Regions from separate parts of the Microbulbifer sp. A4B17 genome, predicted to be linked through region 1. Evidence: riboswitches for the same ligand, from Rfam matches in the RefSeq annotation. Region 1 holds a riboswitch; the other holds the start of a gene.
What was found. A riboswitch is a leader RNA that binds a small molecule or an ion and turns the genes downstream of it on or off. The one in region 1 is predicted to bind thiamine pyrophosphate.
Positions count from the first base shown of each region.

Region 2: it holds a riboswitch for thiamine pyrophosphate, as region 1 does, so the genes downstream of both, BTJ40_RS13570 (TonB-dependent receptor) here and thiC (phosphomethylpyrimidine synthase ThiC) in region 1, are expected to answer to the same signal.

Region 1 covers NZ_CP029064.1:3,686,318-3,690,532, forward strand. Annotated here, with positions in the region: gene thiC (phosphomethylpyrimidine synthase ThiC) at 49-1,959, opposite strand; TPP riboswitch at 2,045-2,143, opposite strand; gene BTJ40_RS16235 (SGNH/GDSL hydrolase family protein) at 2,406-3,332, shown strand; gene BTJ40_RS16240 (thioredoxin domain-containing protein) at 3,405-4,215, opposite strand, start outside.
Region 2 covers NZ_CP029064.1:3,047,477-3,051,691, forward strand. Annotated here, with positions in the region: gene trmA (tRNA (uridine(54)-C5)-methyltransferase TrmA) at 1-475, shown strand, start outside; gene BTJ40_RS13565 (SDR family NAD(P)-dependent oxidoreductase) at 883-1,437, opposite strand; TPP riboswitch at 1,499-1,614, shown strand; gene BTJ40_RS13570 (TonB-dependent receptor) at 1,670-3,811, shown strand; gene BTJ40_RS13575 (hypothetical protein) at 3,873-4,136, shown strand; gene pnuC (nicotinamide riboside transporter PnuC) at 4,129-4,215, shown strand, end outside.

The DNA.
Region 1 (4,215 bases):
TTTTGTTATCCGATTCTTGGGGGAGAGGACTCTCCCCCAAAATACTCATCAGCCCTTGTGATAAATCTCGCTACCCATGTCCTTAAATTTAATCGACATTTCCTCCATGCCCTGTGCCGCTTCCTGCTTGGCCGCATAATCGCGCACATCCTGGGTGATTTTCATGGAGCAGAATTTCGGGCCGCACATGGAGCAGAAGTGAGCTACCTTGCCGGATTCCTTTGGCAAGGTTTCATCGTGATAGGTGCGTGCCCGCTCCGGGTCCAAGCCGAGGTTGAACTGATCTTCCCAACGGAATTCAAAGCGGGCTTTTGACAGGGCGTCATCGCGCTTCTGTGCCCGCGGATGCCCTTTGGCCAAGTCTGCGGCATGAGCCGCAATCTTATAGGCCATAAGGCCCTCTTTAACATCCTCTTTATTGGGTAGGCCCAGGTGCTCTTTGGGGGTCACATAGCAGAGCATGGCGCAGCCGTAGGTGCCGATAAGTGCAGCGCCGATGCCGGAAGTAATGTGGTCGTAGCCGGGAGCAATATCCGTGGTCAATGGACCTAGGGTGTAGAAAGGTGCGCCGTGGCAGTGCTTCAGCTGCTCATCCATATTTTCTTTGATCTTATGGATAGCCACATGACCGGGGCCTTCGATCATGGTCTGAACATCGTGCTTCCAGGCAATTTCAGTCAACTCGCCAAGCGTGTGCAGCTCGCCAAACTGGGCTTCATCGTTAGCATCCGCAATTGAGCCCGGGCGCAGGCCATCACCGAGACTGAAGCTCACATCGTAAGCCTTCATAATCTCGCAGATTTCCTCGAAGTGGGTGTAGAGGAAGTTCTCTTTGTGATGGGCGAGGCACCACTTGGCCATAATGGAACCACCGCGAGAAACAATCCCGGTCATACGTTTGGCAGTGAGCGGCACATAGCGCAAAAGCACGCCAGCATGAATAGTGAAGTAATCCACCCCCTGCTCCGCCTGCTCAATCAAGGTGTCGCGGAACACATCCCAGTTAAGATCTTCAGCAATTCCGTTTACTTTCTCCAGCGCCTGGTAAATCGGCACAGTACCGATGGGCACTGGCGAGTTGCGCAGAATCCACTCGCGGGTGTCGTGGATATTGGCACCGGTAGACAGATCCATCACCGTGTCCGCGCCCCACTTGGTAGACCAAACCAGTTTCTCTACTTCCTCTTCAATGGAAGAAGTCACAGCAGAATTACCAATATTTGCATTCACCTTGCACAGGAAGTTGCGCCCGATAATCATCGGCTCCACTTCCGGGTGATTAATATTCGCCGGGATAATTGCCCGCCCTTCTGCAACTTCCCGGCGCACAAATTCCGGCGTGATTTGCTCGGGGATGTAAATACCATCACGTGCCTTCTGGTATTCACTTTCACTCATTTCCGCCGCCAATTTGGCTCGCCCCATATTTTCGCGCACTGCGATAAATTCCATCTCTGGGGTAATAATGCCGCGGCGGGCATAGTGCATCTGAGATACATTCTGTCCCGGTTTGGCGCGGCGAGGGCTGGGAAGGTTTTCAAAGCGGATATGATCCAGTCCCTGGTCCGCCATACGCTTCTGGCTATAGGCCGCCTGGCGAGAATCCAGCAGTTCGGTATCTCTACGGGCCTCTATCCAGCCCTGACGCAATTTGGGCAGCCCTTCCCGTACATCCACTTTAAAATTGGGCTCGGAATAGGGTCCCGAAGTATCGTAAATGGTGAGGGGCTCATTGGGTTCAAACACCGGATTCTCTGCATCCCCACCTACCAAACTATCTCCCAAACAGATCTGACGAGCACCAACCTGGATGTCGGGAGTTTCACCGGGCAAATACACCTTGCTCGAATTGGGGAAAGACTGAACCGTGAGATTCTCAAGAAATTCTTTGGCGGAATCGCGACTGGCAGCGCGGGAGGATTTTCCGGCTTTACCGGATTGTTCAATGATTTCAGACATGCGTAACCTTAAAACTTGGGAATTTAAAGGTCGCAGCATCCAGGGCACATACAAAGAGAAAAGCCGCCAAACTGTAAAAAAACAGGCGACTTCAGATCTTGTTCCCTACGCGGGGGTTACCCCGATCAGGTTCAACGGATCTCGCAACAGCGATCTCAGCCCACAGGCACTCCGACAAGCAGAGCGCAGTATAGTGGAAGCACTAGAAGAAGAACAGATGGCATAAAACTGTTCCAGAAAAAGTAAAGCTTTGAAACGCCAATAAAGTAATCAATGCTCTTGGCGACAAAACTCCAACAGACTTCAATTTATTGATAACTGACCAAAGGGTCTCAAGCATTCATCACTCACAATACCTGAGTGCGTCCTACACTCCTTCACGTTTACCGGAGCAGTGAAAAAAACGATAACAACTTACGGCGAAAGTCGATGTGGGAGAAAATACAATGTTGAATAAATATGGAGTTCTAGTAACGCTCTGTTTGAGCATCTTGTCGATACAGCCAGCAATGGCAGCCCCCTCCAAGTCTGTTGCTGCGGGTGACAGCATTACCATGGCATTCGGTGCAGATTGTACCCGTAATAAGTATTTTTGGGACCTATTTTGTCTTCTGGGCGGAGATCAACCCGAGCATTCCTGGTTTGACGGCGACGACAATTCAGTGGAAAGCGTTCACGATAAATACAAGGTTAACTATCCCAATATGGCTGCCAATAAAAACGCAGCGGAGTCCGGTGCTGAAATGCGTAGTGGAGGCGATAATTTTTCCGTTCAAGCCGACCGGATTCTATCCCAGAGTAATAAACCTGATCATGTCGAAGTAGTATTGGGCGGTAATGACATCTGTAATCGAGGGTGCGTAGATCCAGCCAATTGCAATGATCCACTTTACACGGATAGTGAGTGGCGATCGGCAGTTCGAGCCGGACTTGGCAAATTAGTGGATGGACTCCCCAATGGCTCAACCATTGTTCTCGGCTCGGTACCCCGTGTACACGATCTTCGTGCAGCTGGTCTGGATAAACAAAGTAGTAATTCTCGGGTAGACTGCGAAAGCGTCTGGTCTACATTCGGAATCTGCCGCATCGCCACCAATGGCGGCACCATGAATGGTGAGAGTTTTCCAACTCGTTATAACGGAATAGCCGCGGCCCAACAACGTTATAACGAAATCCTTGTAGAAGAAGCGGAAAGTTATAACGGTACGAATGGGGTTGAAGTTATTGCTGAGTACACCGGTGAGGATCAGTTAAATGCTGGAACTTTCCAGTTTAATAAAGATGATATTGACGGCGGAGATTGCTTCCACCCCAGTATTCAAGGGCAAAATGTTGTTGCTGATCTACTATGGCAAGGAAATCCAGATAAATAATTAAGTTTTACTGCCCGGTAAATATAGGGCCCTCAATCACAGCTACTGCGGGCCCTATTTTATTTATTTTCCTTACTCTTCTTCGAAGTAACCAAGCTCTTCAACCACATACTGTAATCTATGCGGCAAACCCTTTCTCATAAAAGCCACATCTATTATTTTCCCACTGGCAAGGGCATTCCATAGTTCATTCTGACCGCTATGAACCCAGCTATCGTTGACCCTCAACAGCACATCATTTTCTTCAAAACCCAGAGCAGTAAAGAACTCATTGTCAGCCACGCCTTCTAAGCGCATCAAGTGGTGGCCCTCTACTTCCAACTCTGCCTGAGTAAACTTTGCCTCCAGTAACTCACGCTGCTCCAGTTGCTTAGCCAACCACTCTTGACCGAGAGTCAATACACCATCCGGTTCAATAAGTTTTTTACCTTTGTCCCCCTGCGGCATTTCAATACGCTGGCGCAACTCCTTGTCATGCTGGCGTGAGTAAGTTAAGGGAATAATATCCTGCTCCTCACCTTTCAACGGTAATTTCTCTAGGCCCAATCCATTTTCAATTACTACAAAATTAGAGTGAATGCGTAGCAATGAAACATTTTCTAGCAGTGATTGGCCTGTAGTGTAGTATTCGGCAGCAGCCTCTTCTACTTCGATTAATACCCTTGATCTGTTATCAATACTCGACTCACTAATTCCCAATAAAGTAAGCGGCAAACTGGTGACCGGCAAACCCCTATCATCAATATTATCATTTTCTCTCCAGACATATTTTTCCTTTGGGTCTATACCCATAGAGCGCAACTCTTCTTCTATCCAGTAGGCATATTGCTCAAATTCACGCGGTCCTTTCAGATACAGGCCATTAATAAAAATTACAGGAACA
Region 2 (4,215 bases), 640 kb from region 1:
CAGTGATAGCGATCTGCTGGAGCTCTACTGTGGCAATGGCAATTTCACCATCCCGCTCAGCGAGAAATTCCGCAAGGTCCTGGCCACTGAAATCTCCAAGGTATCGGTAAATTCCGCCCAGGAGAATATCGCCAACAACCAGATCACCAATCTGGATATCGTGCGTCTATCCAGTGAAGAATTTACCCAGGCCATTGATAAGGTACGCCCCTTTCGCCGCCTTAAGGATATAGATCTGGATAGCTACGATTTCTCCACCGTCCTGGTTGATCCTCCCCGAGCCGGCTTGGATGAAGACACCTGTGCGATGGTCGCCCGCTTCCCGAGAATTCTGTATATCTCCTGCAATCCGGAAACCCAATTGGAAAACCTGGAGTCGCTGACCAAAACCCATCGCATTGAGCGCTTCGCGCTCTTCGATCAGTTCCCCTATACAGAGCACACTGAAACAGGTTTATTGCTGGTGAAGAAGTAATCGCTTCCGTTATTCCCCTACCCCACCCCGGCATGCTGATAATTCGGCACGCCGGGTGCTTCTAAATAAGCTGCTCCCCATTAAGCGAATCTGCGATCCAAATTCAAGGCACCACAGCCCCCACAGTGTTTTATAAACGACTCTTCTATGCCCAGGGGCTCCTGGCAGTAAAAGCAGTGCCCAGATCTTACCGTTATATGAACAGCCAATTTTTTGCTGTAGAGCATAGGCAATTTAAGTTCACCACTCAGCGCTTTTATCAAACTTACGGTAATACGCCTTTCAGAAAAATTCCGCGTAATTTTTTGAATGTTCGGCAGGGCCTTATCAGCAAACTCCCAAACTTCACCACAGTGGTCACAGGAAATTATCATTTTTCAATTTACTCCGCCTTTCCAAAGATACAATTATTTTAGCCCCAAAGGCTGAAGTATTTTTTTCATCTGTTTAAAGGAAAGGCGACACAGCAAAGAAGGAAATAATCTTTCCAGCCACCACAGCAACTTAAGTTTTGCTGGCGACGGAACTAAAGCCGCCATCGAGGCAGTATTGATAATATGGCCAAAGCCCTGGCGCTTCATGACCTGAAAACCACATTGGAGCCCATGAAAAACGCCAAACAAATTGATATCAATCGCCGCTTTCCAATCTTCAAGATTATGATCGGAAAAATATCCACCCACCCCTATACCAGCATTGTTAAAAAGGAAATCTAACGGAGATATTTCACTAATGACCTGAAAAAATTGATCAAAGTTACGAACATCCAAGTGAACAAACGATGCTCTCCCACCGGACTCCTGTATTTGGCTGACAACCTGCGTAGCGAGGTCCTGCTGGATATCCGAGATAATGACTTGAGCCCCAAGTGCTGCCAGTCGACAGGCCAAGGCCGCACCGATTCCAGAAGCACCACCGGTAATCAGTGCCGTCTTGCCACTGAAGTAAGATACCTGATCCATAAGCGCTTTCCCTTCCTTGCTTTTACCACTTTATACCCCAGTTTCTGCTATCATCGCGCCCGCAAAACCTAAGGGGTGGCCTTGCCTGAGATGTCCGGGGATCAAATTGGTCTGTCGCGACAAACCCTTGAACCTGATCCGGTTAATACCGGCGTAGGAATAGGTAGACAAAGCAAAACCTCCCCACGTCGCACTCCGGGTCTCTTTCACTGCCGTTATTCGAGAGAGAACCATGAAAAAACAGTTTCCCACCCACCCTATTGCCTGGTCTGTCAGCCTTGCCAGCAGCCTGTTCGCCGGTATCGCCACCGCTGATACCGCAGAAACCGGGCTTGAGGAAGTGGTGGTTACGGCACAACTACGGGAAACCAACCTTTTGGAGCTTCCTTCCAGTGTTACCGTACTGGATGAAAGCGCGATCGATGCGCGGGGCGCGGCCAATCTGGACCAGCTTTTAAACATGGCGCCCAATGTGAATTTTTCCTCTGGCGCCTCCAGGGGACGATTTGTACAGATTCGCGGCATTGGTGAGCGCAGCCAGTTTATCGACCCAGTAAACCCTTCAGTTGGCCTGATCATCGACGGTATCGACTTTACTGGCCTGGGGCTCGCAGCCAGCACCCTGGATATCGACCAAGTGGAAATCCTGCGGGGCCCACAGGGCACGGTGTACGGCGCTAATGCCCTGGCCGGCCTGATCAACATGACCAGTGCAGCGCCCACCAGTGAGTCGACCACCAAGGTGTCCGCCGAGCTAAGTGAGTACAATGGACAGAGTCTGTCCGCGGCTACCAGTGGTTCTTTGAGCGATGCTCTTGGCTATCGATTGGCTGCCAGCAAACGCAAATCCGACGGCTATACCGAGAATGTGTATCTCAACCGCGATGACACCAGCAATATTGATGAGTCTGTGCTGCGCGGTAAGCTGGCCTACTCCCCGTCCGACGATTTAAAGCTGGGCGTTACCCTCTTCTATATCGACGTTGATAATGGCTACGATGCTTTCTCTCTCTATAACACTCGCGAAACCCAATCTGACCAGCCCGGCTGGGATCGCCAGGAAACCTTTGCCGGCGCATTGACTGCTCAATGGTCTGGTAACGAGAACTTTACCCTAGAAGGCACCCTCAGCCTCGCCGATTCAGATACAGAATATGGCTACGATGAGGATTGGAGCTATGTCGGCTTTCATCCCTGGGAATACAGCTCCACAGATAATTACCAGCGCGATAAAGACAATATCAGCATTGACCTTCGCGCACTCTCTACCGAAGAGTCCAAGTTATTCTGGGATCGCAGTCACTGGGTTGTGGGCCTTTATGGCCGCACGGAGCGCGAGGACCTGAATCGCAACCAGAGCTTCCGCAGCACTTTTGATACTGAAAACTCTGCCATCTACGGCCAGCTCTCTACGGAAATCACCCCTGCGATCAACTTGATCACCGGTCTGAGACTGGAAAGACGCGAGGCCGATTACTCTGATTCCTATAGCATCGATGCAGATAATGGAGAAAATCTGTGGGGCGGCAATATCTCCCTGCAATACCATTACACCAACAACACCCTGCTCTACGCTACGGTTTCCCGGGGCTACAAAGCCGGAGGGGTAAACGGCAGAATCATCTCAGAATCAACAATCAACACTGAGATCAACAGTGACATGTTCGAGTTCGATACCGAACATATGCTCAACTATGAATTAGGTGTTAAAGGCAGCTGGCTGGAGAATCGTTTGCAAGCTCAGGTTGCGGCTTTCTACCAGGATCGAGATGACGTTCAGGCCAAGGTTTCTATTTTTGACTCTGAAGAAAAATCATTTAGTGACTACCTTGCCAATGCTGCTGGCGGAAATACAGTGGGTCTCGAAGTAGAATTGAACTACCAAGCTACCGATACCCTACGCTTTTTCGCCTCAGCCGGCTGGTTGAATGCCGAATTCGAAGGCTACGAGAGCAGCTCCCATGTCGATGCCCGCGATGACAGCGCCGAGGTCAGTTTGGCCGCTGTCGATCTGGATGGCCGCGATATCGCTCACGCCCCCAACTACCAGTTCTTTACCGGTACAGAAATCGATCTGCTTCCAAACCTGATCTTGCGATTGGAGCTTGAGGGCAAAGACGAATTCTACTTCTCAAATAGCCACGACGAAAAATCCACAGCCTACGAGCTGGTTAATGCTCGCCTGACCTACCAGGGAGATAACTGGGATGTTTCCCTGTGGGGAAGAAACCTGACTGACGAAGGTTACTATGTGCGTGGGTTCTACTTCAGCAACCAGGGTGGCAATAATCCTGCTAATGGCTACGCACCCGAGCCCTACTATCAGTATGGTGAGCCCCGGATTGCCGGGGTAACAGGCACCTACACCTTCTAATCACTCAGTGACTTTGGGGCAGCGCTTCGCTGCTCCAAAACACTCTATCAAGAGGGGAATTATGCAGCTCTCTGTCGAAATCAGTATGTATCCGTTAAAGGACGAGTACATCTCGGCTATTCAAGCGTTTATCGCACAGTTAAACAGCCACCCAGAACTCAAGGTAATCACCAATACAATGAGTACTCAGGTGTTTGGCGATTACGATCTATTGATGGATGTGCTCAAGTTGGAAATGCGCAAATCCTACGAACAGTTTGGCCGCGCCATTTTTGTATGTAAGTTTATTGACGGCGACCTGGCCCCGGGAGAAGCGCATGTTTGACCAGGATATCAGCACCGCAATCAGCGCTTCGATTGCGGCCATGTCCCTCTGGGAAGTAGCCGCTGTAATACTGGCTATG